DNA from 3 places in the Synechococcus sp. UW86 genome. Region 1 is predicted to be linked to each of the others. Evidence: predicted binding sites of a transcription regulator. Region 1 holds the regulator's gene; each other region holds the start of a gene.
The links. The regulator NtcA, encoded in region 1, controls nitrogen genes in cyanobacteria. The targets are predictions, from matches to a motif close to GTANCNNNNGNTAC.

Region 1 (10,425 bases):
GGTTGTAGGCGCCACCTTGTTGTTTGTCTGCGATGTGGCTGAACAGGTCAGCCTCAAGTTCAATGGCAAGTGGGCCTGCTCGCTTAATTCGCTTCTGTAAGCCGACGCCCAGCAGGCCTTCGGGACGCATTCGACCGTCGAAAAGGAAAGTGGGGCCGAAGTCTGCATCAATCATCTGACCGCCCCATGCCGTCACTGCCCAGGGCTGGGGATGCCAGTCGGGGATCGGAGGAAGCAGTGGCGGACAGGCCGCGGTCGGCATGTCCTCACGGCTAGCAAGGGTGGGTGACTCCGGTGGGGCTGATGTTGCTCGAGAACTGCTTAATGGATTGGTGAGGGGCTCCTCGAGGTCGATGACCCCGTAAACATCATTGAGCAGTCCTTCCTGCTGGACGAGGTTGTAGCGGAAGCTTGACGCCTGAAAATATTGGCTGCCACGCCTGAAGCGGACAGCGCCGCGTGCGTAGAGCGTGCGGTAGGCCGCATCAAATTCGATCCGATCAGCGCGCAGCTCGGCGTCCCCGAGCTGAACTGAGACGTTGCCTTCGGCGACGTTGGCTTTCGACTTGGTATCGGTGTATTGGCGGTCAGCTCGAACGTTCAGGCTCGAGGGTGCTGGAGCAGCTGGCTCTGGCGTTGATTCAGCTGAACCGGCCGCTGCGGGCAGCACGGATACCGACCCTGTTATCAGGGTTCCGGTCAATACAAAAAGAAGGCGGAGCGCCGCCAAGGCCATGCTGCTGCGGCCCATGAGCTTGGCAGCTCATTTCAGAAATCATGCTCCGATCAGACCAGTGTGTGGCGCGGTCTGGTCAGGAGACAGCCTCAATCCTCTAGATCTTTGCGGCTAGGGGTGCGGCTTGGATCGCTCGCAAGGAACCCGAACACGAAGATGCCGAGGAAGAAGAAGACGACCGAGTAAACGGAGATCTTGAGGGCGAGCATGGAGACCGACCGGCGTCTGTGACAAGGGCATCATCCTATGGGGCATGACAGCGTCAGCAGGGGAATGAACCCTGATCAAGTCGGTCGATCGGAGTGGATTGAAACGTTTCGCAGTCGCTCGCGGCGTGATCTGCGTGCCGGTTGGCGCCGCTCAGGCGCCGCCCAGCCTGGGTTTTTTCTTGATGAAAGCTGGGGATCAACGCACCGGCCGGACTGGGCCAAGCGTGGCCTGTTGATCTGGCCCAGGGGACGTCAATGGCTGCGGCTTGAGCAGCGGTTGAGCTGGCCTGATGGCTGGAGTGACAGTGATTCCTGCCGTGCCCGGCTGGTGCTGAGCTGGTGGGCCGAGCAGATGCGTCTCTGGGTGGATGGCGTGCTGGTGCATGAGGGGGATCTGTTCGATACCGCCTGTCGCTGGCCGCTGCCTGGGCGTTGTCGTCAGGGGGCTGCACTGGATCTTGTGCTGGAGCTCTGCAGCCCCCTGCATGACGATGGAGCTCTGATCAGCAGCCATCTCGACCTGGAGCCGCAGACCGCAGGCTCCAACCCCGAGGGCACGCTGTTGCCTGCGGCCCTGGAGCTGCATCTGGCGGCGGACGGAGACCTGCCGCCGCATTGGGCGGAGCTGGATCCCAGCGGTGCAGAGGCGCAGGCTGCTGTTGCAGCGCACCTGCACCAGGCAGAGCCGCTACGAGGGTTGTTGCATTGGCTGGGTCATGCCCATCTCGATCTGGCTTGGCTTTGGCCGGTCGCTGATACCTGGCAGGCCGCTGAACGCACCTTCCGATCAACGTTGGCGTTGATGCGTCGCTGGCCCGAGCTGCGCTTTGCCCATTCCACGCCGGCGCTTTATGCCTGGATGGAGCAACATCGGCCCGCTCTTTTTGCCGAGATCCAGGCGGCCAGCCGGGCCGGCCGCTGGGAACCGATCAATGGCCCCTGGGTGGAGACCGACTGTGTGCTGGTCAGCACGGCGTCTTTGTGGAACCAGTTCGCTCTCGGTCAGGACGACAGCCGCCGCCGTTTCCCGGAGTGGATCCATGAGTTGGCCTGGTTGCCGGACAGCTTTGGCTTCTCTGCTGGTCTGCCTGCCGTGGCGTCAGCCACCGGTGTGCGCTGGTTCTGCACCCACAAGCTGGCCTGGAATGCTGACAACCCTTTCCCCCACCGCTTGTTCCGCTGGCGCGCACGGGGACGGTCGGAACTGCACAGCCTGATGCTGCCGCCGATCGGGCGCCGCGCCGATCCTGTGGAGATGCTGGACGAGCAGCGGGCCTGGCATCAGGCCACGGGGCTGGAGGCGGCGCTGTGGATTCCAGGCGTTGGTGATCACGGTGGTGGTCCCACCGAGGAGTTGCTGGAGCAGATCGAGCTCTGGGAAGGGCAAGCAGCCGCCTTGCCCACCCGAGCCGGCACGGTGCGGGAGTTCTTGGCCGAGCTGGAGCAGGGTGATCAGGCCTGGCCTGTGTGGCGAGATGAACTTTTCCTGGAGTTGCACCGCGGTTGCGCCACCAGCCGTCCGGATCAGAAGCGACACAACCGAACGCTTGAACGGCTCTTACGGGAGGCTGATGCAGTCTCAGCCCTGTTGGCGATCGCAGGTCGCGACAGCGGCAGCAGCGATTGGCGCCCGCTGTTGTTCCAGCAGTTTCACGACATCCTTCCGGGAACCTCGATCCCGGAGGTGTTTGACCAGGCGGAACCGGTCTGGCGCTCGGCCCGGCGCCAGGCCCGCCAGGAACGCGATCGGCGGCTGGCAAGGCTGCCGCGTCCGGAGGACACAGCAGCGGTGTGGAGTTGGTGGGGTCTGCAGCCTTTGGCGTCCTGGTCGCCTCTGGTTCGCCTTCCTGCGGGATCGTGGTCAGCGGATGCCGTTTCACTGCCGCAGCAAAATGCCGCTGCTGGTGGTACCTGGGTGCAGCTACCGCGTCAGCACGGGATTTGTTCGGTGCCGCTCCGGCGTGAACCAGGCTTGACGTCCTGTGCGGCTGAGCCCCGTCAGGCTGTGGTTACCACGTCGCTGGGGGCGGGAGCTTGGCGTGTGGGCAACGGTCTGATCGAGCTCGATGTCTCCTCGGCCGGACTGCTGGCTTTGCGGGATCGCGATGGACGGGATCAGTTGTCGTCTTCCCTGCAGTTGGAGCGCTATCGAGACCGGGACGAATTCTGGGATGCCTGGGATCTTGCGGCGGACTACCGATCCCAGCCCCTGGGTGTGCTCTGTACGGATTCCCTGGAGTGGCTCGATCAGGGCCCCCTGGTGGCGCATCTGGTGCTGCGGCGCCAGCTCGGTGCCAGTTGCATGCGTCTGGACCTGCGGCTGAAGGCCGACACGCCCTGGCTGGAGCTGATCTGCGGTATCGACTGGCGCCAGACCCATGAGTTGCTGCGTCTTGAGCTGCCGCTGGCGACCCCCGCCGTCCGCATCGCTGCCGACACCAGTGGAGGGGTGATCGAACGGCCGGCTGCACCGATGACGGCTCGGGAACAAGCCCGTTGGGAAGTGCCTGTGATCTCCTGGTTCGTCTCGCAGTCGGCGGCTCCCGGAGGCGGGATGGCTGTGTTGCTGGACGGCCCCCAGGGTGTGGATTGGTCTTCAGACCGACTTGGCATTTCGCTGCTGCGGGGCCCGACCTGGCCAGATCCCAGCGCTGATCAGGGGTGGCATCGCCAGCGCTTGGCCCTCATGCCGTTCGCCGGCTCATGGAGCGATGCCGGTGTGTCGCAGGCGGCCATTGCCTTTCGTGAGCCCGGGTGGTGTGCGGACTTGCCGGCGGAGCAGCGCCAATGGTTTCCATCGCTGCCGTTTCCACTCACGCCGGTGGGGTTGGAGCGCCATGCCGATGGTTGCCTGCTGAAGCTGCTCAATTCGGGATCAGCGCGCTGTCGCTGGACCCCCGGAGCGGGGTGGAGGGTCCGCAGGGAAGCCGACTCAATGTCCGCTCCCGCCGTGGTGATCACCCCAGGAGAACTCGTCTCCCTGGTGGTGGATCAGTCCTCGTGATCGTCGAACGGGTCGTCGAGTGCTTTTGATGGAGGGCCAAAGGCTTGATACACGCCAAATCCGGTGAGTCCGAACAAAACGGCGAGCACGCCAATGGCGACGGACAGGGCTGGGGACGACGTTTCCATCACATCTCTCGACAGGATCAACCCCGAACCGGAGTCGGCCCCTACAGTATCGAGACTTCAAACCACCCGAGACCCGGCGTCGCCATGGCACAACGCACCCGTCTGGGAGACCTTCTCCGCCCACTAAACTCCGAGTATGGCAAGGTGGTTCCTGGATGGGGCACCACTCCCGTGATGGGCATCTTCATGGTGCTGTTCCTGGTGTTTCTGCTGGTGATTCTTCAGCTGTACAACAAGTCCCTCATCCTCGAGGGCATCAACGTGAACTGGAACGGCCTCGGCTGATCTGCACCCATGAACATCTTCGGCGTCGGTCTCCCCGAAATGGCGGTTATCGGCGCTGTTGCCTTGTTGGTTTTCGGGCCGAAACGCCTGCCCGAGCTTGGTCGGACTCTTGGTAAAACCCTGAAGGGCTTCCAATCTGCCTCTAAGGAATTCGAACGCGAGATCAACAAAGCCATGGCTGAACCGGAAGTTTCCGGTGAGGCTGCGAAGCCGGTTGAAGAACTTCCCCCCAGCGACTGAGTCGTTCCAGCGGTATGACCACTGATCTCAAGCTGGTGGTGGGTTTGGGAAATCCGGGTGCGAAATACGCCGGCACCCGTCACAACATCGGCTTCATGGCCCTCGAGCTTTTGGGTGAGCGCTCTGGGTTCAGTTTTCGTCAGCAAGCCAAGTTGCACGGTCTTGCAGCCGATACAGGGGTTGGTGAGCAGCGGCTGCGCTTGCTGATGCCTCAGACCTACATGAATGACAGCGGTCGTGCCATTCGTGCGGCTCTCGATTGGTTCGGCCTGGAGCCTCACCAATTGTTGGTGCTGGTGGACGACATGGATCTTCCGCTGGGTCGTTTGCGGTTGCGGGCCCAGGGCAGTGCCGGCGGGCACAACGGTTTGCGCAGCACCATTCAGCATCTCGGTACCCAGGCGTTCCCCAGGCTGCGGATCGGCATTGGTGCGCCGGCTGAGAACCCTGCCGAACGCCGCGCCCGAACGGTGTCCCATGTTCTTGGTCCGTTCAGCAAGGCGGAGCAACCCTGTGTGGGCGCTGTTCTCGATGCTGTTCTGGATGGGATTCAACGTCTTCAGCGCCAGAGCTTTGAGCGCGCTGGAACCTGGATCAACGGCTTCCGCTATGACCTGGAGTCGGTCGACTGATGCCGGCACTTCCGGCGACAACGGCCCATTTGCGTGTGCTCCGCCAGTGTTTTCAAGCCAAGTGCGTGGAGGGTGAAGTTTCTGCTGGAGGGTTTGAGTGGCAGTTTTCCTGGGCCTTTGATCGCGGTGAATTGGTAGTGGAGCCATCCCTGGGACGTGCCCTGATCGAGGATGCCCTGCGGCGGTTTCTGGTGCGTTCTGATTACAGGCTGGAACCGGGGGGTGATTACACCTTCATGGTCCGGGCCAGGTTCTGAGCGAGAACGTGGGAGCAGGCTCAGGCCATTTCAGGCGGCATTGCAGGTGCTCCTCAAGCATCACCAAAGCTGCAACAGCATCCAGATCCACCGGTGGAACGCGCAGTCCTGCCGGCAGCATCCGTCGCCAACCTCGAGCCGGCCATAGCGCCCAGTAACGCTGTCTCGCCCTCAGGGTTGTTCCCTGCTCCGGAACCACGGTGAGATGGCCCAGCCGTTCCAGTCGCTGGATCCAGGCTCGGCTTCCCGTGCCATCGCCGATCAGGATGCGGTCGAGAGCGCGGTCTTGATTCCAGTGCTCCAGCCAGGGTTCGACGGCCTCCGGGGCCAGCACATGCCCTTCGCGCACGAGGCCGAGCTGAAGATCGGCCAGCACAAGACCACATTTGCAGCGGCCTGGATCGAGGACGGCCACCCGTTTCATGGGGAGGCCTGAATGGTGACGACGACAGGATCGGCACTGTCGCTGACCCCTGCGGAAATCACGTCCAAGACCACGCTTTGGCTGGTTCCTTCCATGAGGGTCTGGGCCAGTTGGGAGAGGGCTGATCCATCGAACTGAAGGCCTTCGGTCAGGGATCCCCGCCGCTGCACTTCGGCATAGGCCGAGGCCAGGAGAAGGTTCAATCGTGTGCGAATGCCCTCTGGAGTGCGTTCATCCGGTTGCAGTGTGGTGGTGGCCAGCACGTCTCCGCGTTGGGTCACCGGCCGGTTCGGACGCACCTCGGGGAAGGCGTACACCGCTGTTTCACCTCGCAGCACATTGGTGGCTGAGTGCAGCGAGATCACCCAGGTCTCCGGTTTGCGGATGATGCTTTGCAGGCGTTCCACATCGCTGCGCGGAACGCGGATCAACTGCCGTTCGGGTGCTTCGCCAGGTCGCACTTTCCTGTAGGCGTTGAGATTGGCCTCCTGCAACAGCCTGTCGACAGCCTGTTTGGCCTGGTCCGGAGCATCGAGTCGAACCGTTGCTCTTGCCAAGGTCTGTCCGCTGCTGATCACCACCGATCCACGCCGCAAGGCGACCAGATTGCGTTCCAGTTCTTTGAGTTCCTGCTCACCGGCTCGGATGCGGCTGCGAACGCTGTTGAGTTCGGCTTCCGTGCGCTGGATGTCCGCATCGCGGGAGGCGATGTCCTGGCTGAGGCGTTCACGTTCGGCTTCGAGTTGGGCCAGCTCCTTCTGAAGAGGAGCCAGTTCGAGGCGCAGGGTGTTGGCCCGTTGCTGTGATTGCTCGAGCTCAATGGCGATCCGTTTGGTTTCCGTTTGGGTCTTGTCCCGTTCCCGCTCGGCTGCCTTTAGCTGCTGACGGCTGTCTTGGAGTTTCTCCTGCAGGGCATCTAGTTCAAACAGGCCCACCCGCAACTGCCGGCTAACCAGAAGCATCAGGCCAAGTGAGAGTGCGCTGATCAGGCTGCCGGTCAACACCGTGATCAAAACGGCGGTGCGCCGTGGGCGCATGCTGAACAAACTCAGTCGCGCTTTGCCGACGCGGCTGCCCAAGCGGTCGCCCAGGGTCGACAGCACGCCCCCAAGCACCAACAGAACCAGAATCAGTGCCCAGCCGCTCATGGCTGCACAAGTCGGGCGATGGCAGGCCTAGCTGAAGCGTTTGGCCAGCGCGATCGGATCCAGAACGGTGATTTTCTTGCGGTCAATCTGAACCAGACCGGATTGACGCAAGTCTCCCAGCAGACGCGTGATTGTGACGCGTGTTGAGCCAATTGCTTCAGCGATGGCCTGATGGGACAGGCGCAGGTCGATGGTGATGCCCAGCTCATCTGCCACGCCGAAGTCCCTGCAAAGCACCAGCAGGAAGCTCACCAGCCGGGATGACATGTCCCGATGGGTGAGGGTTTCAATCATCGTCTCGGTCTGCAGAATCCGGCTGGAGAGACCCTGAAGCAAGCGCAGGCCAACGCTGGTGTCTGCTTCGATGGCGGCCTTCACGGAAGTCGCTGGTGCCGTCACCATTTCGACCCGGGTGAAGGCCACAGCGTGATAGAAGCGGTCGGACCGTTGGCCTGTCAGCAGTGACAGCACCCCGAAGAGGCTGTTCTCGCGGAGCAGGGCCACGGTGATCTCTTCTCCCGATTCGTAGACGCGGGACAGACGAACGGCTCCCCGGCGGATCAGATACACCCGTTCTGCGGGATCTCCGGGGAAAAAGATGGTCTTGTTGCGATCCACCAGTTCACTGCTAGCGCCATCGAGATCCCGGATGATCTCCAGCAGAGAACGGTTGGCGGGCTCTGCGCTGGGAGCTGGGGCCACCATCTGCGGGGCGTATCGGCTGAAACCTCGGCTACTGGTCATGACAACCCCCTGGTGTGGCGAAGTTACGGAGCCGGCGGTGGCCGCCATGTAGCGGTTATTACGTAACGCTGCTGTGCTCGTTGAAGGCCTGGCGTTGCGCCTGCATCAGGGATGTCAATCCCGGCTCTGCTAAATCCAGCAGCTCATTGAGTTGGCTGCGACTGAAGGGCGCACCCTCCGCAGTTCCCTGGATTTCCAGCAGACGGCCATCGCCGGACTGCACAACGTTCAGGTCCACCTCGGCTCGGCTGTCTTCGCTGTAGTCCAGATCCAGCAAGGCCTGGCCATCAACCAAGCCCACGGATATAGCCGCCACCTGATCGATCAGGGGCGATTGCTCCAGCACTCCTTGGTCCACCAGGGATCGGCAGGCTTGGTCCAGGGCGAGCCAAGCCCCGGTGATCGAGGCCGTCCGGGTGCCGGCGTCCGCTTGGATCACGTCGCAGTCGATCAGCAAGGTGCGCTCCCCTAGACGCTCCATGTCGATTACGGCGCGCAGGCTTCGGCCGATCAGCCGCTGAATTTCCTGGGTGCGACCCGAGAGTTTCATCAGCTCCCGTGATTGCCGCTGTGGGGTGGATCCGGGCAGCAACCGGTATTCGGCGCTGAGCCATCCCAATCCTTCTCCCTTGCGCCAGCGGGGAACCTTGTCCTCCAAGCAAACGCTGCAGAGAACAGCGGTTCGGCCGGTGTGAACCACAAGGGAGCTCAAGGCAAACCCCATGGGATTCCAGGTCACCGAGAACGGTCGCAACTGCTGCGGGCGACGGCCATCAGTGCGTTGTTCAGGGGATTGGCTCATCGTTGGTGTGCAGTTCGTCAAGCCTCGCAGGCGGTTGGTTCTCGCCCTGTCCAAACACCATGGGTGGTGTCAATCCCCTTGTGGAATGTGATCTCGCCGCTACATTCAAGGTCTTGCCGGGGTCGCCCGGACAGATGCTTCCGTGATGACCACAAGCCTCGCCGACCCCCAATCCTTCCAAAATTCCCTGGATCGGGATCAGCAGGCCTTGCAACGGGCGGGCCTGAGGCCCTTGCCTGCCGTCTCTGATCCGCCACCCCTACATCTGGTGGCTCCCGAAGGGCAGCTGCAAGTGCATACGTCGCCTTATCGAGGCAGTTTCGCCACTGTTCTCAGCCAGGCCATGCGAGCTGCCGGCTTGGGCAGTCGTGTTCTGATCAGTCAGTTCCTCAAAGGGGGCGTACAGCAGGGACCGGCCGGCCGGGTGCAGCTCTGCGGAGGCCTCGTTTGGCTGCGGCCGGAAGTGCCCCTCTGCCTCTCCTCGCCGGGGCATCCCGGTGGTGCGGATGCGGTGGCTGAGGTTTGGTCCATCTGCCGTCAGCATCTGATCCAGGGAGATCTCGACCAGCTGGTGTTGGATGAACTCGGCCTTGCCGTGGCCTTCGGATACCTGGATGAGGCGGACGTGATTGCAGCCCTTAAGCAGCGGCCCGCTTCGATGGATGTGATCATCACTGGACCTGCAATCCCCGCCGGTGTGGTGGAGATGGCAGATCAAGTCACGGAGTTGCGCCGAGGTTTCTGATGCTCAAGTGCGATCGCTGGATCACTGAACAGGCCGGGCAGGGAATGATCGAGCCATTCCAGAGCGGTTTGGTCCGTCACCTGGAGCCGGAACAGAAGCTGCGGCCAGTGCTGAGTTTTGGTTGCTCCTCCTACGGCTACGACCTACGCCTTTCTCCCCAGGAATTTCTGATCTTCCGGCATGTTCCAGGCACGGTGATGAACCCCAAGCGGTTCAACCCGGCCAACCTCGAACCCACTCCCCTTCATGAGGATGAAGACGGGCGATATTTCATTCTCCCGGCCCATTCCTATGGCCTCGGTGTGGCCCTGGAGAAGTTGAGGGTTCCCCCCAACATCACCGTGATCTGCTTGGGCAAGAGCACCTATGCTCGCCTTGGAATCATCGTGAACACCACCCCGGCAGAAGCGAGCTGGGAGGGTCACCTCACCCTTGAATTCAGCAACAGTTCTGGTGCTGACTGCCGCATCTATGCCGATGAGGGCATCTGTCAGCTGCTGTTTTTTGAGGGTGATCCCTGCTCGACCACCTACAGCGATCGACAAGGCAAGTACCAGCACCAACCGGAACGGGTGACGCTGGCCAAGGTCTAGTTCTCTCTGATTAGGGGGCCAAACGCGCCCGGTGCAGCCTGCTCTTCTCGTACCAGGCTGCAAATTCAGGGGCCCACTCCACCATGTGGGGCCACATCAGATCACAGAGCTGGCGGATCTCCAGCTGGGCATCGAGCTTGGCCCGCAGGTCCATGAAGTGCAGGAACGCCCGCAGGCTGAAGCTCACCACAAAATGCTGGCGGTAGTCGAAGGGAAGGATGCCGCGGGCGTGCTCCTCGGCGAAGCCCGCCCTGAGCAGATCCCTGTAGCGCTCGGCGGCGCTATGGCAGAGATCAAGATCCTGTTGGCGTAGTGCTTCGGTGTAGGCGTATTTCTTGCCCTGCCGATCGCTGTACTCGCCGATGGGCCTCAGATAGAACACCTCTTCCAGGTCCAGGGCTCCATCCGCTGCACGGCAGATGCGTTCACCGGTGTAACGCATCGACTGCACATCGAAGCTCACCCCAACCCGGTGGGT
Region 2 (10,425 bases), 340 kb from region 1:
GGGCAGGATTGCGGCCCTTGGGCAGGCCATCGCCATCAGCGTGATCTGTCTGTTGCCGGTAATTGCTTGGTGGATGAGGGCGTGCTGGCAGCCATGGAGCAGGCCTTTCTCACCAGCGACCCTAGCTTGAAACTGGGCCGCCGCCTGATGATGGCTCTGCTGGCCGGGGAAGCGGCTGGTGGTGACCATCGTTCTCCCTTCTGCACGTCAGCGGCGGTGCAGGTGAGCGGCGAAGCGGCTTTCCCGCTGTTGGATCTGCGCGTTGATTTCCACGAGCGCGCCGTGGAGCAGTTGATGGAGGTGTACGAGCGCAGTCAGGCTCTCTGGGCCCAGGAGTGGAGGGATGAACTGTCGGAGTTGCCGATGCTCAACCGTTTGGTGGCTTAAGCATTCACCATCGGTCACGCCATTAAAAAAGCCCTGCAACACAGCCGTGTGCAGGGCTTATCGGCAATTCATTTCCGGTGTGTTCAGCTGGGGACGGATGCTTCCCACTCCACGTTCAGGCCGGCCTGACGGGCGTCGGTGATCAGGTCATCGATGCAATCCATGCCAAAGGCGGCTTGTCCAGACAGCAGGGCATCCCATTCCTGAGACGGAAAGTGGGTCTGCAGCCAGAACACTCCATGCACGCTGGAGGGACTCACTTGCACAAGGCCTTGGTCGAGGCGAGAGGTGATGAGATCCAACGTCGTTGCTGAAGCTGGATCTATTACGCCTCAATCCTCGGGACTGGAATGTTCGAGTTGCTACGGATTAAGAAGTTGGCCTAGCGCGTGTAGCCCACGCCGCGGTAAACGAGCTGCACCGGAGTGCGGTGGTTGTTGATCTGGCGGGCTTGGTACACGTTGCGGCGGTAAACCAGCTGCACCCCGGGCTTGCCCTGAGTTGCGTTGTTTTGCTGGTACTGATGCCCGCGATAGAGAAGGGTGGTCATTGGATGGTCCTCGAAGCAAGCTCAGGTCCCCGTTCCATGGCCTGAGGCGAACTGCGCTTCGCGCGATGCGAAGTGAACGATCGGTAGCTGTTGCTACAGAAATATTGAAGCTCTTGCAAATGCCGAAGTGGTGTTCAGGTTGATACCTCTTCAGAAAAGTTTTTGGTTTTGTTTATTTTTGTGCGTAGGAATTAGTGGGTCTGGCTGATCTCAATCAGTTGATCGAGCACAGCATTGAAGAAGTTTCGGCCTTGTTCCTGAAGCGTGGTGCCCAGCCTGAGCCAGTCCTGGGTCAGGCGATCGGGCCCTTCAGCTCCAAGGGCGTTCACCACGTAGTCGTGGTCGTTGGCGATCCAGCATTCAAGCGCTTCACCGTCGATCTCGAGGTGGCACTGCAGGCCAATGGCGTGGGCTCCGAGTCGAAACACCTGTTCGGCGCAGTGCAGTGAAGAACCCAGCAGGGTTGCATCAGCCGGGAGGTGGATGCGATCACCATGCCAATGCAGCACCAGGGTGCTGCTTGGTTGCCCCGTGAGCAGGGCCTCATCACTGGGATCCGCGACCCAGTGAATCGCGCCGAGCCCCAGTTCCTTCAGCTGCTGCGGTGGTGCTCCCACCTGCAGCGGTTGCACGCTGCCCCCTGCAGCCACAGCCAAGAGCTGTGCCCCCAGGCAGATGCCCAGCACCGGTCGGCGTTGCTGGTGCCAGGCCCTCAACCAGTCCAGTTCCTGCCGCAACCAGTCCATGCATGGTTGCTCGCGATCGTTCACGCTCATCGGGCCACCGAGCACAAGGGCGATGCTGTTCGCACATGTCCTGGGGTCCGGCAGTGGGTCGCCCCGGTCGGGCCTCAGGATCTCGAGTGTCAGGCCCCGCTGCCGCGCCAGCTCTCCCACCAGTGCGGCGTCTTCATGGTCCACGTGTTGGACCACCAGCAGCGTGGGGCTCAAAGCAGCAGGTAGCGCTGGGCGAGGGGCAGCACCTCGGCGGGCTCACAGGTGAGCAGTTCACCATCAGCGAACACCTCATAGGTCTGTGGGTCCACGCTCACCTTGGGCAGCGCTGAATTCAGCTTGAGTGCGTTCTTGCCCACGCTGCGGGTGTCCTTCACCGCCATGCAGGTGCGCTCCAGCCCCAGCTGGCGTTGGATGTCAGCATCCATCGCCGCTTCGCTCACGAAGGTGAGACAACTGGGCGCGAGGGCTTTGCCGAAGGCGCCGAACATCGGCCGGCCGTGCACCGGGCCCGGGGTGGGAATCGAGGCGTTGGCATCGCCCATCTGGGCCCAGACGATCGAACCGCCCTTCACCACCAGTTCCGGGCGAATGCCGAAGAAGCCAGGCTTCCACAGCACAAGATCGGCGAGTTTGCCGGTTTCGATTGACCCCACTTCGCTGCTGATGCCGTGGGCCAACGCCGGGTTGATCGTCACCTTGGCGATGTAACGCTTGAGCCGGTGGTTGTCGTTGCGAGCGGAGTCTTCCGGCAATGCACCGCGCTGCACCTTCATCTTGTGGGCGGTCTGGAAGGTGCGGGTGATCACCTCGCCCACGCGGCCCATGGCCTGGGAGTCGCTGGCGATGATCGAGAAGGCGCCCAGGTCGTGAAGGATGTCTTCGGCGGCGATCGTTTCGCGCCGGATCCGTGATTCGGCAAAGGCAACGTCCTCGGGGATCTTCGGATCGAGGTGGTGGCACACCATCAGCATGTCGAGGTGCTCCTCGAGCGTGTTGCGGGTGTAAGGCCGGGTGGGGTTGGTGCTGCTGGGCAGCACGTTGGCTTCGCCGCAGATCTTGATGATGTCCGGCGCGTGTCCACCGCCGGCGCCTTCGGTGTGGAAGGTGTGAATCGTGCGTCCCTTGATGGCGGCGATCGTGTCTTCCACGAAGCCGGCTTCGTTCAAGGTGTCGGTGTGGATGCACACCTGCACATCCATCCGATCGGCCACGGATAGGCAGGCATCGATGGTGGCGGGCGTGGTGCCCCAGTCTTCGTGCAGCTTCAGGCCGCAGGCACCGGCGCGCACCTGTTCCTCCAGCGCTTCCGGGGTGCTGGCGTTGCCTTTGCCGAAGAAGCCCAGGTTCACCGGCAGGCCTTCGGCGGCCTGGAGCATCCGTCCGATGTGGAAGGCGCCGGGGGTGCAGGTGGTGGCATTGGTGCCGGTGGCCGGTCCGGTGCCGCCGCCCATCAGCGTGGTGACGCCGCTGGCCAGTGCCGTTTCGATCTGCTGGGGGCAGATGAAGTGGATGTGGGTGTCGATGCCACCCGCCGTAAGGATGTGGCCCTCCCCAGCGATGGCTTCGGTGCCGGGGCCCACCACGATCGTCACCCCCTCCTGGGTGTCGGGGTTGCCGGCTTTGCCGATGCCCACGATGCGGCCGTCCTTGAGGCCGACATCGGCTTTGACGATGCCCCACCAGTCGAGGATCAGGGCATTGGTGATCACCGTGTCGACGGCGCCCTCGGCTCGAGGGGTCTGGGATTGGCCCATGCCGTCGCGGATCACCTTGCCGCCGCCGAACTTCACCTCATCGCCGTAGACGGTGTAGTCCTTTTCGACTTCCAGAATCAGATCGGTGTCGGCCAGGCGAACCCTGTCGCCGGTGGTGGGTCCGTAGGTCTCGGCGTAGGCCTGGCGGGAGATGCGGTAGGGCATGGGTCAGGCGTCGAGGGGTCCGTTGATCTGGCCGTTGAAGCCGATGACGCGTCGCTCACCGGCGAAGGGAATCAGGTTCACGTCGCGGCTGTCGCCGGGTTCGAAGCGGATGGCGGTGCCGGCGGGGATGTCGAGCCGTTGACCGCGGGCTGCGGCCCGGTCGAACTGCAGGGCGGCATTGGCTTCGGCGAAATGGAAATGGGAGCCCACCTGCACCGGCCGGTCGCCGCTGTTGGAGACGCTCAGTGTGGTGACGGGCCGGCCTGCATTCAGCTCCAGTTCACCCGGTTCGGGGAGCAGTTCGCCTGGGATGAGAGGTGCCATGGGTTCTGCCTCAGCGAATCGGGTCGTGCAGGGTGACGAGCTTGGTGCCATCGGGAAAGACGGCCTCGATCTGCACCTCATGGACGAGCTCGGGCACGCCCTCCATCACCTGGTCCTGACGCAGCCAGGTGGTGCCTTCCTGCATCAGCTCCGCCACGCTCTTGCCGTCACGGGCGCCTTCCAGTACCAAAAAACTGAGCCAGGCAACCGCTTCGGGGTGGTTGAGCTTCAGGCCACGGTTCAAGCGCCGCTCAGCAAGCAGTGCCGCGGTCACGATCAGGAGCTTGTCCTTTTCCTGGGGACTGAGATGCATGGCGAAGCTCGGTCTTCTTCAGTGTGTCTCCGCTGCAGCCTCGAAAGCGTTCACAGTGGACGTTTGTCGGCGCAGAGGCTGTTCCTGCAGGGGCCAGACCCTGGGGATGCGAGGCCCTGTCAGCCCCCGGATCGTTCGCGTTCGCTCCCAGATCCGGCTGAACCAGAAGCGGGCATCACGGCTGGACTCGCCGGAATAGCGGGCGATCAGGCCCTGATTCAGGGCGCCGCAGCGCATTGTGCCCGTCAGGCCTTCGCGGTCGGCCCGCGCTCCCTCCAGCAGTGATGCTGTTGATTCGGCACCCATGGCCATCGGTGCGGCCCAAACCAGTGTTCCGAACACCGGCGCGCCTCCCAACCCATGCGGGCTGTCCAGGCTGGCGCCGCCGAGCTCCACCCGATCCGCCAGCTCCCAGGTTGAGCGGTTGCCTGCGAGGCGCTGAATGGTGAGGCTCGAGCGCCACCGTCCCTGCTGCAGGGTTTCGCCGGCGGCGGTTCGGCCCAAGCGCACGATCTCTGCGCTGAGAAAGGAGGCGTCCTGGGGCAGGGTCACCGTCAGCTGCTGCTCGAACAGGGCATCGGCGTACAGCACCAGTTCCTGCGGCAGCCATTCGAAGTCACTGCCGCTGGCCAGTGAGCAGCGCACCTGTTGATGGGCAAAGCAGCCCTCGGGTTGCAGGCGGCTGCGGCCGATCGATCCGTAAACCTTCTGCGCCGCCACGCTGGTGATCAGGCCGCGGCTGTTGGCCTCAAGCTTGAAGTCCAGGCTGAGTTGATCGCCGCCCACCAGGCCTCCGGCGGTGTGCAGCACCGGCAGCTCGCAGCGTCCGTCTTCTCCGCGTTCACTGCGAAGCAGCTTGAACGGAGCCGTGCAGCCCCCCTGGTGTTTGGTGCTGCCGTTGGTGGCATGAAACTGCAGGTCGCAGCGGCCGTGCCAGGGATCGAGACGTTGCATGGCCTCACGCTCCGCCGCCACCGGCTTCAACTCTGTAGCAATGCACACCAAAGCGCTGCTGATTGATCGGCACGCTTTTGTTTTGGAACTGGAGAGGAGCTGCTGGTGACGGATGCGGTGGTCGTGTTGGAGCAGCGCCTTCAGAACAGCAGTGCCACGGCCAATCTGCAGTTGCCGTTAACGGCCGAAGAGCGCACGGTGCTGCGGGGCCGTCGCACCACCTCCTGCGGTCGTCCGGTGCTTCTGCAGTTGCCCCGTGAGGGTTCTCTCCAGCCCGGTGACTTGTTGGGGGATCAGTCCGGTTCGACCGTTGTGGAGGTGACGGCAGCGCCGGAGGCGTTGCTGCGGGTGCAGGGATCGCATCCCCTGGAGCTGTTGCAGGCGGCTTATCACCTGGGCAATCGCCATGTCGCCCTGGAGCTGCATGAGCAGGAGCTGTTGCTGCCGGAGGATTCCGTTCTCGCCACGATGCTGGAAGGGCGGGGATTGACGGTGAGTCGCTGTCTGCAGCCGTTTGCCCCTGAAGGCGGTGCCTATGGAGGCCATCAGCACGGATGACGTCCCTTGCGTTGCTGCAACTGGTCAGCCCTGCCCTGCCCGTGGGTGCCTTCAGCTATTCAGAGGGGCTGGAGGTGTTGATTCAGGCGGGCTCCATCGCCGATGAGCAGGCCATCCAGGCTTGGTTGGAGGCTGAACTGCAACGGGGCGCGGTGCGGCTGGAAGCCGCGGCATTAAGGCCTCTGGCGGAGGCTTTGGTGGGGTGGTCCACCCAGGCCGATGCGGCGGCCAAGGGGCGCCTGATCGATCTTGATGGTTGGCTGTTGGCCACCCGCGAGGCCGCGGAGTTGCGAGCGCAGCAGCGTCAGATGGGGATGTCGCTGCTGCAGTTGATGTCGGATATGGGGCACGACCTGCCTGAACCTGTGGCCCTGAGCTGGCCAGCGGCTTGGGCCTGGGCCGCTGTGCGCCTGTCGGTTTCAGGGGGAGACATGGTGGAGGGGTACCTCTACGGCTGGGTTGCCAATCAGCTCAGTGCCTCGGTGCGGCTGCTGCCGTTGGGTCCCTCCCGAGCGCAGGTGCTGCAACAGCGGCTGCTGCTGCTGATTGCCTCCCAAGCGCAGCAGCTCCAGGCGGCCGATCCCCAGCAGCTCTGGAGCAGCGGTGTGGGTGCGGGCATGGCGCAGCTTGCCCATGCTGAGCTGTATTCACGCCTGTTTCGAAGCTGATGAGCAGCAAACTGCGCCTGGGGGTGGCGGGCCCTGTGGGATCCGGCAAGACCGCACTGGTGGAGGCCCTCTGTCGCCGCTTGCGCGACGAGCTCCAGCTCGCGGTGGTCACCAACGACATCTACACCCAGGAGGATGCCCAGTTCCTCACCCGTGCGGGTGCCCTGGATCCAGAGCGGATCCGTGGCGTGGAGACCGGTGGTTGCCCTCACACAGCGATCCGTGAAGACTGCTCGATCAACCGAGCTGCCGTGGCGGAGCTGGAGACGCAGTTTCCGAATCTCGATCTTGTTCTGGTTGAGAGCGGCGGCGACAACCTGGCGGCGAGCTTTAGTCCGGAACTGGTGGATCTCTGCATCTACGTGATTGATGTGGCGGCCGGCGACAAGATCCCCCGTAAAGGAGGGCCTGGCATCACCCGCTCTGACCTACTGGTGATCAACAAGATTGATCTGGCTCCCCAGGTTGGTGCCGATCTTTCAGCGATGGAACAGGACACCCGGCGGATGCGGGGAGACCGGCCTTGGTGTTTCACCAATCTCCACAGCGGCGAAGGCCTGGAGCAGGTGGTGGGGTTCCTGTTGCAACAGCTACCGAATCGATGATTCGCTGCTGCTGGGCTCGCTATTTAGTTCTTCTTGATACCAAAACTAGGACGCGCTGATCCGTACCTTCCATCAGCTGCCGTCAGGCACATTCCTGTTTTGGAACACCATGAGCTCTTCTCTCTCTAAGCGTCTGTTCGCCGGCATGGCCGCGGCATCGCTGGGCCTTGCCGTGACCGCATGCGGTGGCGGTGACAAGGCTGCCAACGTTGACTACGACGACAGCGTCACCGTCGGCATCCTGCACTCGCTGACCGGCACCATGGCCATCTCCGAGTCCACCCTGGTGGACACCGAGAAAATGGCGATCGATGAGATCAACGCCGCCGGTGGCGTTGAAGTTGATGGCAAGAAGTACAAGATCGAGTACATCGTCGAGGACGGTGCCTCCGATTGGCCCACCTTCGCTGAGAAGTCCAAGAAGCTGATCGACCAGGACCAGGTGCCCGTGGTCTTCGGTGGCTGGACCTCCGCCAGCCGCAAGGCGATGCTGCCTGTGTACGAGTCGAAGAACGCTTTCCTCTACTACCCGATTCAGTACGAGGGTCAGGAGTGTTCCAACAACATCTTCTACACCGGTGCCACTCCGAACCAGCAGTCGGAGCCTGCCACCAAATTCATGTATGAGAAGTCGCCTGCCGCTGGCAAGCCCTTCTTCCTCGTGGGTTCGGACTACGTCTTCCCCCGCACCTCCAACACCATCACCAAGGAACAGCTCAAGTCCCTGGGTGGCGAAGTGGTCGGTGAGGACTACCTGCCCCTGGGCAACACCGAGGTTGCTCCGATCATCGCCAAGATCAAGAAGGCCCTGCCTGACGGTGGTGTGATCATCAACACCCTGAATGGTGACCAGAACGTCGCCTTCTTCAAGCAGATCCAGGACGCCGGCATCACCCCCGATAACGGCTACTACGTGATGAGCTACTCCATCGCGGAAGAGGAGATCAGCACCATCGGTTCTGAGTTCCTTGAGGGCCACTACGGCGCTTGGAACTACATGATGTCGATCGACACCCCGGCATCCAAGAAGTTCGCTGCTGACTTCAAGGCCAAGTACGGCGCCGACCGCCAGGTCGCTGACCCTCAGGAGTCGGCCTACAACATGGTCTACCTGTGGAAGAAGGCTGTCGAGAAGGCCAACAGCTTCGACGACGACAAGGTGCGTGAGGCCCTGGTCGGCATCGAGTTTGACGCTCCTCAGGGACCTGTGAAGGTGATGCCCAACCACCACCTCTCCCAGACCGTGCGCATCGGCCAGATCACTGCTGACGGCCAGTTCGAGATCCTCGAATCCACCGATGGCCCCGTGGCTCCTCAGGCCTGGAACCAGTTCGAGCCCAGCTCCAAGGGCTTCGCTTGCGACTGGACCGACGCCGCCAAGGGTGAGAAGTACAAGCTCTGATCTTCTGATCACAGCCTGATTGCTCTTCAGGGAGGAGCCCGGTGACGGGCTCCTCCTTTCGTCGTTTCATTGAACGCTTCGTTTCACACGTCCGTGCAACTGCTTCTCGAAAGCCTGTTCAACGGTGTTGCCATCGGCTCGGTGCTGCTGATGGCCGCCCTCGGACTGGCCATTGTCTTCGGCCTCATGGGCGTGATCAACCTCGCCCATGGTGAGCTGATCATGCTTGGGGCCTACACCACCTACGTGGTGCAGCTGATCTTCAAGCTGCCTGCGCTGCAGCCGGTTTACAACGCCTACGTGCTGGTGGCGCTTCCCCTGGCTTTCATCGTCAGTGGTGTGGTCGGCATCCTGCTGGAACGTACCGTGATTCGCCGGCTCTACGGCAACCCGCTGGAGACCCTGCTCGCGACCTGGGGCGTCAGCTTGATTCTTCAGCAGTTCGTGCGGAGTGTTGCCCTGGCCCACGCCGCCGGCCTGATCCTGGCGCTGGTGCTGGGCTTTGGCCTGCCGCTGCTGCTTCCCTCCTCGCTTCTTTCGGGGCCTCGGGCTCGTTTGGTGCGTGCGGGGAGTTGGGCTGTTTCAGCCCTGGGCGGTGTGCTGCTGGCCGGTGGCCTGGCCTCACAAATCAGCCGCATCGCCAGGGCCACCTCCCGCAATGTGGATGTGACGGCACCCAAATGGATGCGCGGCGGGATCGAATTCATGGACATCACCTTTCCCGTGCCGCGCCTGGTGATCATCGTGATCACCATCGTTGCGGTGGTTGGGGTGACGTGGTTCCTCAACAAAAGCGTGTGGGGAATGCGCATTCGTGCTGTGACTCAGAACCGTTCGATGAGTGATTGCCTTGGCATCCCCACCGACACCGTTGATGTGCTCACCTTTGGCATCGGCTCCGGTTTGGCCGGTGTGGCGGGGGTTGCTGTTTCCCTGCTGGGTTCGGTGGGCCCCAACGTGGGCGGCTCCTACATCGTGGGCTGCTTCATGGTGGTGGTGCTCGGTGGCGTCGGAAACCTGTTGGGCACCGTGCTCGCGTCCTTTGCCATTGGCCTGCTCACCGACTTGATCGGTGCTGGACGTCTGCTGACGATCTGGCCTGACATGCCAGCTCCCCTGGCCGGCGCGGTGAATTTCTTCGCCACCACGAGCATGGCCCAGGTGATGGTGTTCGCTCTGATCGTGGTGTTCCTTCAATTCCGTCCCGCGGGTCTGTTCCCGCAAAAAGGACGCATGGTGGAGGCCTGATCTGATGTTCCAAGCCTTTCAACAACGCCGTTGGCCTTTGATCATCCTTTGGGTGGTGATCGTTGCGGCCATCGTTGCCGCGCCCGCTGTTTTGCCGGTGTTTCGGCTGAATCTGTTGGGTCGCTTCCTTTCATTGGCGATCGTTGCCCTGGGTATCGACTTGATCTGGGGCTTCACCGGGTTGCTCAGCCTTGGCCAGGGCATCTTTTTTGCCCTCGGCGGTTACGCCGTGGCGATGTACCTGCAGCTCAACAGCTCGGGTGATCTGCCCAATGGCATTCCCGAGTTCTTCAGCCTGTATGGCGTGGATCGGTTGCCCGCCTTCTGGGAGCCGTTCCATTCCCCGCTGTTCACCTTGGTGGCGATCTGGCTGGTTCCAGCCGTGCTGGCTGCCGTGCTCGGCAACCTGGTGTTCCGTAACCGGATCAAGGGGGTCTATTTCTCGATCCTCACCCAGGCGGCCCTGCTTGTTTTCTTCAATTTCTTCAACGGCCAGCAGAAGCTGATCAACGGCACCAACGGTCTTAAAACCGATGTGACCCAGCTGTTCGGCCAGATGGTGGGTTCCCCGGAGATGCAGAGGGGATTCTTCTGGTTGACCTCTGTGGTGGTGATCCTGGCCTGGCTGTTTCTGCGCTGGGTGGTGCGGGGCCGGTTTGGAGACGTGTTGATCGCCATTCGCGATGACGAACCCCGGCTGCGCTTTGCCGGTTACAACCCAACCCTGTTCAAGACGATCGTCTTCGCCATCGCTGGTGGT
Region 3 (10,425 bases), on a different contig from region 1:
GCCGTGGAGATCAACGGTGACGAGGAGAATCTCCTCTCGGATGAGCTGATTGAGGAGACGTTTGCCTCCGATTACGGCCGCACGCTGAACCTCAACGATCTGCAGCAGCGGATGAAGGCCCTGCAGACCTCCGTGGCCGGTCAGGGCTATTCCCTGGCGCGGGTGTCCGGTCCGGAACGGGTCAGCCCTGAGGGTGTGGTCACGCTGAAGCTGCTCCAAGGGAGTGTGTCTGGCGTTGAGGTGAAATTCCTCACCCAAGATGGTGATGACACCGATGAGAACGGCAACTCCATCCGCGGCAAAACCAGGGAGTGGGTGATCACCCGAGAGGTTTCGATTCAGCCTGGTGATCCGTTCAACCGCAATGCGCTCGAGCGGGACATCAAACGGTTGTACGGCACCCAGCTTTTCAGTGATGTCAAGGTCACCCTGCGGCCTGTGCCCGAAGAACCCGGCGACGTGGTGATCGTGCTGGGCATCGTTGAGCAGTCCACCGGACAGCTTTCCGGAGGCCTTGGCTACAGCCAAAGCCAGGGTGTGTTCGGCCAGGTGCAATTACAGGAGACCAACCTCCTCGGAAGAGCTTGGAATTTGTCCACGAACATCACCTACGGCCAGTACGGCGGCCTCGCCAACCTCAGCTTCAGGGATCCCTGGATCTACGGCGACCAGCACCGCACCAGTTTCCGCACGTCGGTCTTCCTGAGCCAGCAGGTTCCGCAGTTGTTCCAGAGCGATGACAACGGTTATATCCGCACAGCGAAGGACTACGTCGACAACGGCTCCAACAAGGCTTACGAGACAGGCCGCAGTTATGGATTCTCCGATGGAGATAAGGCTCCGGACGACGTCAACAAAGCCGACGACGAGTACCCCAACCGCAGTTGGTATGACTACGAGGGCGACACCGTGGTGCTGCGCAGGACCGGTGGCAGCTTCTCCTTCTCCCGACCTCTAAATGGAGGGAATCCTTACAAGGACAGCAAGTGGAATGTGCTGGCCGGCATGTCCTTCGCTGAGGTGCGGCCAGTCAACTTTGCAGGCAGTACTCGACCCTACGGCGTCTCCACCAACAACCGTGAGAATGGAGTGGTCGACAGCGATGACGTGATTTGCGTGGCGTACAACTGCGCCGACAGCAACACCCTCGTGGGAGTACGTGTCGCCACCACCTACAACAACTTCAACAACCCTCGGAACCCCACCAGCGGCAACTTCTTTACGGCTGGCACCGAGCAGTTCCTCGGCATCAACAACGACTCCCCCACCTTCAACCGGTTGCGGGCGAGTTACACCCAGTTCTTTCCCGTGGACTGGCTCAAAATCCACAAGGGTTGCCGTCCCCGGCCCGGCGAGCAGGCCGATTGCCCGCAGGCCATCGGTGTGCAGATCAAAGGTGGCCTCCTCATGGGTGAAGCCCCTCCCTATGAGGCGTTCTGCATGGGCGGATCCAACTCGATTCGAGGTTGGTACGACTGCGATCTTGCTGTTTCGAAGGCCTTCAGCGAACTCACTCTCGAATACCGCTTTCCTTTGATCAGCATCTTCTCCGGTGAGGTGTTCATGGATGCCGGTACTGATTTCGGCACCCAAAAGGATGTGCCCGGCAAGCCCGGTTTGTTGCTGGACAAGAGTGGCTCCGGTGTTTCCGTGGGTACCGGCGTGATCGTCACCACACCGGTGGGTCCGCTGCGTGTGGAGGTGGCCAGTAAAGACTTCAGCTCCGACTGGCGGTTCAATCTGGGCGTGGGCTGGAAGTTTTAGTGACCAACTGGCCTCAGGACTATTCCGCTGGTTGGACACTGGCGGCGGAAACGTCACGTTCGGGCGTTGGTCTCCACACTGGAGCTGAGGCCACGGTCGAGCTACGGCCGACGGATCAGCCGGGGTTCCACATGCGTCTGCCCGGGATGGAGCAGCCGATCCAGCTGCGGCCGGATCAGGTGCGCGACAGCCAGTTGTGCACAACCTTGGATCTGGGCTCCAGCAAGGTGGCCACCGTCGAACATCTGCTGGCCGCTCTGGCCGGTTGTGGGCTCAGCCATGTGGAGATTGGCCTCAACGGCCATGAAGTGCCTCTGCTGGATGGCTCTGCCCTGGGTTGGGTGGAGGCCATTGCCATCGCTGGGTTGTTTCCGGCGGCCACCCCGCGGCCGGCTGCACCGCGGCTCGAGCAACCCCTGTTGCGCACCCGCGGCAACAGTGTGATCACTGCGACTCCGTCCGATTGCTTCAGCGTTGTGGGCATCATCGATTTCCCGCAGGCGGCCATCGGTCGCCAGCAGTTCGCCCTGGAGCTCACGCCCCAACGCTTCGTTGATGAGATCGCTCCGGCACGCACCTTTGGATTTCGGGAGCAGGTGGAGCAGCTGCGCGCTGCAGGATTGATCCAGGGCGGAGCCCTGGACAATGCCCTGGTCTGTGACGGTGATCAGTGGATGAATCCACCGCTGCGGTTCGAGGATGAACCAGTGCGCCATAAGCTCTTGGACCTAATCGGCGACCTGGCCCTCGTCGGTTTTCCCCAGGCACAGGTTCTTGTGTACAAGGGATCCCATGGTCTTCACACCGATCTCGCAGCCGCTTTGTGACTGAATCCACCACCCCAAACGTCGTGCTCACCAGCGAGCAGATCGCCGGTTTGCTCCCGCACCGTTACCCCTTCGCGCTGGTGGATCGGGTCATCGCCCATGAGCCCGGGGTTTCGGCCACGGCGATCAAGAACGTGACCATGAACGAGCCCCAGTTTCAGGGGCATTTCCCCGAGCGTCCCCTGATGCCAGGGGTGCTGATTGTTGAGGCGATGGCGCAGGTGGGTGGTCTGATCGTGACCCAGATGCCCGATCTGCCGAAGGGACTGTTCGTTTTTGCCGGTATTGACGGGGTACGCTTCCGGCGCCCCGTGGTTCCTGGAGATCAGCTGGTGATCCGCTGTGAACTGCTCAGCCTCAAGCGCAAACGTTTCGGCAAGGTGAAGGCGGAGGCCACGGTGGACGGCGATCTGGCCTGCTCCGGGGAATTGATGTTCTCCCTGGTGGACTGAGCGGAATGTTGCAGCAAACGGCGTCACAGCAGATCCACCCCACGGCGGTGGTGGACCCCAAGGCTGAGCTTGCCTCCGGCGTGGTCATCGGCCCGGGTGTGGTGGTCGGCCCTGAGGTGGTGATCGGTGAGAACACCTGGATCGGTCCCCATGCCGTCTTGGATGGTCGGCTGACCCTGGGCCGTGACAACAAGGTGTACCCGGGTGCCTGTCTCGGGCTTCCGCCGCAGGATCTCAAGTACCGCGGTGCCAACACTGAGGTGTTGATCGGTGATGGAAACACGCTGCGGGAATGCGTGACGATCAACCGCGCCACCGATGAGGGCGAGGTTACCCGCATCGGCAACGGCAACCTACTGATGGCCTATTGCCATCTGGGCCACAACTGCGATCTCGGCAACAACATCGTGATGTCCAATGCCATTCAGGTGGCGGGCCACGTGGTGATCGAAGACCGTGCGGTGATTGGTGGCTGTCTGGGCATTCACCAGTTCGTTCACATCGGTGGAATGGCGATGGTGGGCGGGATGACCCGCGTCGACCGGGATGTTCCCCCCTATTGCCTGGTCGAAGGCCATCCCGGTCGGGTGAGGGGGTTGAACCGTGTGGGTCTGCGGCGGAGTGGGTTGGCTGCCAACCATGACGGTGCCGAACTCAAGCAGCTTCAGGAGACCTGGACCCTGATGTATCGCTCTGACCTGGTGATTGCCGACGCGCTTCAGCAGGCCCGCAGCCAGCCCTTGCTGCCGGCGGCTGAGCACTTCTGCCAGTTCCTCGAAGCCTCCATGGGGCAGGGCCGACGGGGGCCGATGCCAGTGCAGGGCCGCTGATGGTTCGGCTGCTGATCAGCACCGGGGAGGTTTCCGGTGATCTGCAGGGCAGCCTGTTGATTCGCGCCCTTCGATTGGAGGCGGAACGACGGGGGCTTGAGCTGGAGGTGCTAGCCCTTGGAGGCCCGCGCATGGAGGCGGCGGGTGCGGTGTTGATCGCAGACACGGCGCCGATGGGGGCGATCGGCCTTTGGGAGGCCCTCCCCTTGATTCTTCCCACGCTGCGGCTCCAGTCCCGGGTGGATGCGCTGTTGGAGGAACAGCTCTTTGATGGGGTGGTGCTGATTGATTATGTCGGGGCCAATGTGCGCTTGGGCACACGGCTGCGGCGCCAGCAGCCTGAGCTGCCGATCACGTATTACATCGCTCCCCAGGAGTGGGCCTGGCGCTTTGGTGATGGCAGCAGCACCCGTCTGCTGGACTTCACTGACAGGATCCTGGCGATCTTCCCAGCCGAGGCCGAGTTCTATGCCGCCCGCGGTGCGGATGTGAGCTGGGTGGGCCATCCCCTGCTGGACAGCTTCCAGAACCTGCCGGAGCGTGCCAGCGCCCGCCGTGAACTTGGCCTGGATCCCGAGGCGCCGGTGCTGTTGCTGCTGCCGGCTTCAAGGCCCCAGGAGCTGCGCTATCTGATGCCACCCTTGGCCCAGGCGGCAGCCCTGCTGCAGCAGCGCCACCCCGATCTTCAGGTGCTTCTTCCCGCTGGGCTTGCGGAGTTCGAAGCCCCCCTGGCGGCAGCGCTGCAGGAGGCCGGTGTGCGCAACGCCCGGGTGATTCCCGCTGCTGAAGCGGATGGGTTGAAGACCACCTTCTGTGCGGCGGCGGATCTCGCCTTGGGCAAATCCGGCACGGTGAATCTGGAGCTGGCCTTGCAGGGGGTTCCCCAGGTGGTGGGGTACCGCGTGAGCCGACTGACGGCCTGGGTTGCCCGCCACGTGCTGCGCTTCCAGGTGGATCACATCTCGCCGGTGAATCTGTTGCTCAAGCAGCGGTTGGTGCCGGAGCTGCTCCAGGACGAGCTCTCGGCCGAAGCCCTGGTGGAGAGGGCGCTTCCTCTGCTGACTGACACCCCAGAGCGCCGGGCCATGCTGGAGGGGTACGCACGGCTGCGGACCACCCTGGGTGCTCCTGGGGTCACCGAGCGGGCGGCCAAGGCCATCTTTGATCAGGTGATCGGATGAAACGAATCCTGCTGCTGCTGTTCACCTGCCTGCTGCTGCTCAGCTGGCCCCAGCGCGCCATGGCTGAGCTGCAGACGGCGGTCTTTGCCGGTGGCTGTTTCTGGTGCATGGAGCACGACCTGGAACATCTGCCTGGGGTGCGTGATGCCGTAAGCGGCTACAGCGGCGGGCAGTTGGAGCGCCCCACCTACCGGCAGGTGAGCAGTGAGACGACGGGGCATCAGGAAGCGGTGCAGGTGCGCTTTGATCCGGATCAGATCAGCTACGCGGAGCTCCTGCGCAGCTACTGGCGCAATGTGGACCCTCTCGATGGCGGCGGCCAGTTCTGCGACCGCGGTGATTCCTACCGGCCGGTGATCTTCACGGTTGATGACGCCCAGGCTCAGGCGGCTGAGGCCAGTGCGGCGGCGGCGGCCCGTGAGCTCGGACAACCCCGGTTTGCTTTGAAGGTGGAGCTCCGACAGGCGGCTCGCTTCTGGCCCGCCGAGGGATACCACCAGAACTACGCGGAGAACAACGCCGTCAAATACAACTTCTACCGGTTCAGCTGCGGTCGTGACCGCAGGCTCGACAGCGTCTGGGGCGACAACGCTCGCTCCGGTAGCGCCTGGGGGAAGTAAAGCTGTCGCAGCTTATTCCTCTGCTGAGCGCCCGCGGATGCGCGCACGGTCGCTCAGCCAGATGATCACCCGCGTGATCGCCCACGCGAGGGCGACGCCCAACAGGATCGAGAGCAGCGACTCCACAGCACAGCACTTGAGAACACCGGCACGTGCCGGTGTTCTCAATATGCCGATCTGAGCAAGGAATGCGTGGGGACTGTTGCGATCAGTCGCTTGCTTTGGCGTCCTTGTTCTTGTCTTTTGCTGGCTGTGTTGTGGCCTGAGGCTTGGATGCCGCCTTGCAGGCCAGGGAGGCTTCTAGGCGCTGCAGCTGCGCTTCGCGCAGGGCATCGGAAATGCTGAGAGTGCGGTCAGTCATCGATTGGCGTTCTCGACAGCGGCAGGCTCAGGGCCCTGTGCGATCGAAAGGGGGCCTACGGATCTGAAGACTTACGAAACCTAGACGCCCACGGGGCAACGTCCAGGGAGCAAAAGTGCTTACGTCAGTGTCTGGCAACACGTCTGCGCGTCAACGCCAGCGCGATTGACGGCTTGCCCAACCCATATCGCCATGGCTATGAGTACAGGCGTACTGATTCCTGGGTGGCTCATGTCGGTTGATCACGGTGATCTCGCGGTGAAGGCGGAGGCTCCCTTTCTCCACGTCCGCCCAGGGCACTTTGTGATCGTCGCTGGAGACCAGCTCGATCAAGGGGATTGGTGGATGGGGCAGGTGCTCTTCTGCGAGGGAAGTGCTCGCCACCCCAGGCTTCCGTCGCTGTTTCAGGTGGCTGACGTGGATACGGGCGTCATCAAATGGATCAATGCCGATGCGGTCTCGGATGTGATCTGGTCGATGGATGGATGGCCCACCAGTGCGCCTGTCTCTTCCGGCTGTTGATCAAGAAGGGCTGTTGATCGAGTAGGGGCCTTGATCAAGGGGCGGTGTGTATTCGCGCGAACGGCACGGGCTTGACGGCTGTCTTATAAGTGGTTTGTAGCGGTTGCTACAAAACGTTCACCCCCTCTTGGGGGCGCAGATGCTCCAAGCCATGGAACGGGGACTTGGATTTCTTCGAGGAACATCCAATGACTGCACTTCTCTATCGAGGCCACACCTACGCAGCAGCTCCAGCCACTCCCAAGGCCTGCGTTGAATTGACCTACCGCCGCGAGCACTACAACACCTGCCGCCAGGAACTTATCGGCCAAAGCCGCCGCACCCTCACCTACCGGGGCGTCACCTACACCAAGTAGCCCGAAGCACCCGTTGGTTCCTGCCCCTGCCCCCTTTCAAGGGCAGGGGCTTTTTGTTGGGCAGTCGGATGGAGGCAAGCCACGGTCCAAGGGAGATCCCGACATCCTGTGGGCGAGCCAGTCAGCATTCGCCGATGGGATCGGATCTCACCGCCATCGTGATCTCCTCGGTGTTTCTTGGGGTGGGTTTTGTGATTGCCAAGTTCTTCCCCGAAGCCGCGTTGCTGGCGGCGGTGTTCCTGGTGGGGTTGGCGATTCTCAACGTCGCCCTTGTTCTTGTGGCCTGATGCCCAAAAAAAGAGGGGGCGTTCCCTAATCACCCCCGCTCGACGCATTGCCCCTTCACCGAAAGAAGCCCCCGCAGGATGGCCTGGGCTCCCGTTGCTGGTCGTCGCCATTACGACAAAAAGGCCGGGCGCTGCGGGCGCCCTCGCTGCGTTGACAGGGGCCGCACCATGAGCATGTTCACTATGAACTTTTTTCATGGCAAACGTCCGCGAGATGGTCAACACCCATCTGCCCGTCGCGCTCAAGCTGATCAACAGCGCCTCCCTGATTGCGATCGCGCTTTCAACCCTTTGCGCTGCTGGCTCTCTGCGTGAGATGTCTGGCAGGTCTGCTGCTCCAGCGGCTGTCACTGAAGCCAACTGAGCCCAATGAAATGGAGCGATACCCCGTATCGCTCCAGGGGATTTGCCGCCCGTTACTTGATCAAATCTGGTCGAATTCCTTAAGAAACCAACATCCAACCTGTTGAAAAGATTAAGCGCGGCAACCTGATTGATTCAGCAAGTTCTCAGTGAACAGACGGGTTTCCGGCCATCGACGATGCTTCAGCCCATGCTTACGATCAGGCGGTGAGAGGAGGGTTGTATGTATCTGCTGACCATTAAGGATGGTCTTGGCACCCGTCATATCGGTCCCTACGCGTCGCCGAAGCACGCATCGGATGATCTCGATCGGGTGTTGGAAACCTGCTCCGAGCGAGCACGGTGGCAGATTCATGCATTGGAAACCCCAGGCCGCGCACTCGAATTGCAGGCTGTCGCTTCCTGAGGATTTTTCGTCCTGAACCTGGGCGCCCTGATCAGTTCTGACGTCGTCCTGGAAAGCCTCGGGTCAGTCCGCTGTCGATCATCAGACCGATGCCGGCGTTGATGCAGATCAGGCTGAGGGTTCCGTACCAGAACCAGGGACCTGCGTCCTTGCCCAGCATCTGAACCACCTTGCGGCTCACCGCCTCGCCGAACAGGCAGAGGCCCACCGGGAGCAGCAGCACCCCCAGCTGGGCCTTGATGTACCAGCGCACCGGGGAGCGGCTCATGACTGGGCCAGCACCCAGTTCACCAGGGTGCGCACGCCGTAGCCGGTGGCACCAGCGGGATTGACGCCTTTGCCCTTGTCACTCCACACCGGGCCGGCGATGTCGATGTGCGCCCAGGCGGTGTCTTTGGCCACGAACTCCTTGAGGAACAGGGCTGCCGTGATCGAACCACCGGGCCGCGGGCCGGTGTTCTTCATGTCGGCCAGCAATGACTTCAATCCATCCCTGTAGGACTGCCGCAGTGGCATGCGCCAGAGGCCTTCACCGCCCGTCTGAGCAGCGGCATCGAGGGCCTCCGCCAGATCGTCATTGTTGGACCAGAGCCCGGCCATCTCATCCCCCAGGGCAATCACGCAGGCTCCGGTGAGGGTGGCTAGATCCACCACGGCATCGGGCTTCTGCTCACAGGCGTAGAGCAGGGCATCGGCCAGGGTGAGGCGGCCTTCGGCGTCGGTGTTGTTGATCTCAATCGTCATGCCGTTGGCGGCCGTGACGATGTCGCCGGGGTGGACGGCGGAGCCGTTCACCATGTTTTCGCAGGAGGCCACCACCATGTGCACCTCAACGCCAGCCGGCTTGAGTTCGGCGATGCTGCGCATGGCACCGATCACAGCTGCACTGCCGCCCATGTCGAACTTCATCATGTCGATCTGGGCGGCCCCCACCTTGAGGTTGTACCCGCCGGAATCGAAGGTGAGGCCTTTGCCCACCAGGGCAACGCGGCGTTTCACTTCGCCCTCGGGGCGATAGATCAGGTGGATGAACTTGGGGGGCAGGTCGGAGCCCTGGCTCACCGCAAGGAAGGCCCCCATGCCCTTGGCTTCGCAGTCGCTGCGCTCGAGCACCTTGAGTTCAAGGCCGTGGTCCTTGGCGATGCCGGCGGCCGTGTCGGCGAGGGCTGCTGGCGTGACCACGTTCGGAGGGGCCGCCACCAGCTCCCGGGCCAGTTCCACACCGGCGCAGGTGGCATTGACGGCCGCAAAGCCGCTTTCGGCGGCGGGGTCGAGGTCGATCAGCTCCAGGGCCTCGGGGATCCGGCGCGGGTCCGGCTCCTTGCGGAAGCGCTGGTCTTTGTAGAGGCAGAGCCGCACCGCTTCAGCACAGATGCGGGCGGCTTCTGTGGCCTCGGTTCCCGCCCAGGGCAGGTGCAGGCCGAGGCTGCCCTCACAACCGATGGCGGCCTTGGCGGCCCGGGCGGCGGCGCCGCGCAGGCGCTCGGCGTCGATCCCATCGCTCTCGCCCAGGCCCAGCACCACCAGGCGCTGCGGGCCCCCGCCCAGGGGCGTGATCACTAGTTGGTCGCCGGGCTTTCCTTTGAACTCCTGCTGCTTGAGGGCCTCGGTGATGCCGGCAAAGCGTTGTTCCAGGGCCGTTGCCGTCGCCTCGACATCGCCCTGGGGCAGCCCCACCGCAAGCACATCGCCGTTCCACTCCTGCAAACCGGCGGAGGACAGGGAGAAGCGCATGGGTGGACGCGTCAACAAAGGATGAGCGTAGCGATCCTTTGCGACGCCCTCGGCCCTCAGAGCTCTGCGGTGAAGGGGGTGGCCCAGCGCTGGCGGGTTTCCTTGTTGAACGGCGGCCACCAGCGTTGGATCAGCTGTTGCTCCAGGGCCCGCCGGGCGCGGGTGGCCCGGGGCACATCGCAGCTGAAGCGGATGCTCAGCTGGGCGCTCAGCTCACAGCGCTGCAGGGCTTCGCCGTAGGCGGCGAGGTAGGCCTTGCAGTCGTGATCACCTTTCCAGCGGCGCTCGGCAGCCAGGGTTTCGCCCACATACAGCAGAAGCGGCTGCTCGAGCTGGGCTGGTCTGTCCATCACCAGATAAATCGCTGCTCCGCGGTGGGACGGTTCCGGCCAGCGCCAGAAACTCATCGCCAGGGGGGTTAGGGCCAGTGGATCAATGGCCGCAGCGGCGTCATCGGGACTGGCACCGAACAGATCCCCCTGGGCCGCGCCGGCCCGTTCGCCGCGGAACTGAGGCGCTTGATGGGCATGCAGCCGCTCTTGCCAGGCGAGCAGCTGCTCCCGTTGCAGGGGCAGATCAGGCCCGTTGTTGAAGGCCAGAGCGCCGGTGGAGAACAGATCCCCCTGCATCAGGGCAGCGGCAGGCTGGGCCCGGTGCGGCGGTTGCCGAAACTCACCCGGCCGATCAGGGCTTCCACGCTGCTGGCGGGCAGGCAGAGCCGC

Region 2: a site for NtcA is predicted at 7,042-7,055, ahead of urtA (urea ABC transporter substrate-binding protein). Genes of this name have one in related genera too.
Region 3: a site for NtcA is predicted at 6,654-6,667, ahead of DXY04_RS07730 (DUF4278 domain-containing protein). Genes of this name have one in related genera too.

Annotation. Positions count from the first base shown of each region.
Region 1 covers NZ_UCNU01000009.1:508,733-519,157, forward strand. Annotated here, with positions in the region: gene DXY04_RS04980 (DUF3769 domain-containing protein) at 1-670, opposite strand, end outside; gene DXY04_RS04985 (photosystem II reaction center protein I) at 826-945, opposite strand; gene DXY04_RS04990 (glycoside hydrolase family 38 C-terminal domain-containing protein) at 1,010-3,949, shown strand; gene psbN (photosystem II reaction center protein PsbN) at 3,937-4,077, opposite strand; gene psbH (photosystem II reaction center phosphoprotein PsbH) at 4,162-4,362, shown strand; gene DXY04_RS05005 (TatA/E family twin arginine-targeting protein translocase) at 4,372-4,602, shown strand; gene pth (aminoacyl-tRNA hydrolase) at 4,617-5,234, shown strand; gene DXY04_RS05015 (DUF3146 family protein) at 5,234-5,491, shown strand; gene DXY04_RS05020 (resolvase) at 5,469-5,915, opposite strand; gene DXY04_RS05025 (DUF3084 domain-containing protein) at 5,912-7,063, opposite strand; gene ntcA (global nitrogen regulator NtcA) at 7,091-7,807, opposite strand; gene rph (ribonuclease PH) at 7,866-8,609, opposite strand; gene DXY04_RS05040 (cob(I)yrinic acid a,c-diamide adenosyltransferase) at 8,755-9,354, shown strand; gene dcd (dCTP deaminase) at 9,354-9,947, shown strand; gene thyX (FAD-dependent thymidylate synthase) at 9,958-10,425, opposite strand, start outside.
Region 2 covers NZ_UCNU01000009.1:165,165-175,589, reverse strand. Annotated here, with positions in the region: gene DXY04_RS03365 (DUF1028 domain-containing protein) at 1-387, shown strand, start outside; gene DXY04_RS03360 (hypothetical protein) at 471-647, opposite strand; gene DXY04_RS03355 (DUF4278 domain-containing protein) at 770-937, opposite strand; gene DXY04_RS03350 (type 1 glutamine amidotransferase) at 1,129-1,887, opposite strand; gene ureC (urease subunit alpha) at 1,884-3,593, opposite strand; gene DXY04_RS03340 (urease subunit beta) at 3,597-3,917, opposite strand; gene DXY04_RS03335 (urease subunit gamma) at 3,928-4,230, opposite strand; gene DXY04_RS03330 (urease accessory protein UreD) at 4,249-5,184, opposite strand; gene ureE (urease accessory protein UreE) at 5,290-5,742, shown strand; gene DXY04_RS03320 (urease accessory protein UreF) at 5,739-6,410, shown strand; gene ureG (urease accessory protein UreG) at 6,410-7,015, shown strand; gene urtA (urea ABC transporter substrate-binding protein) at 7,125-8,417, shown strand; gene DXY04_RS03305 (branched-chain amino acid ABC transporter permease) at 8,511-9,665, shown strand; gene urtC (urea ABC transporter permease subunit UrtC) at 9,670-10,425, shown strand, end outside.
Region 3 covers NZ_UCNU01000015.1:85,310-95,734, reverse strand. Annotated here, with positions in the region: gene DXY04_RS07765 (outer membrane protein assembly factor) at 1-1,764, shown strand, start outside; gene lpxC (UDP-3-O-acyl-N-acetylglucosamine deacetylase) at 1,764-2,591, shown strand; gene fabZ (3-hydroxyacyl-ACP dehydratase FabZ) at 2,588-3,043, shown strand; gene lpxA (acyl-ACP--UDP-N-acetylglucosamine O-acyltransferase) at 3,049-3,873, shown strand; gene lpxB (lipid-A-disaccharide synthase) at 3,873-5,054, shown strand; gene msrA (peptide-methionine (S)-S-oxide reductase MsrA) at 5,051-5,674, shown strand; gene DXY04_RS12360 (hypothetical protein) at 5,687-5,842, opposite strand; gene DXY04_RS12130 (hypothetical protein) at 5,883-6,035, opposite strand; gene DXY04_RS07735 (DUF3104 domain-containing protein) at 6,267-6,557, shown strand; gene DXY04_RS07730 (DUF4278 domain-containing protein) at 6,746-6,913, shown strand; gene DXY04_RS12125 (hypothetical protein) at 7,048-7,200, shown strand; gene DXY04_RS12120 (hypothetical protein) at 7,397-7,564, shown strand; gene DXY04_RS07725 (hypothetical protein) at 7,787-7,969, shown strand; gene DXY04_RS07720 (hypothetical protein) at 8,001-8,237, opposite strand; gene DXY04_RS07715 (leucyl aminopeptidase) at 8,234-9,703, opposite strand; gene DXY04_RS07710 (GIY-YIG nuclease family protein) at 9,760-10,332, opposite strand; gene DXY04_RS07705 (hypothetical protein) at 10,332-10,425, opposite strand, start outside.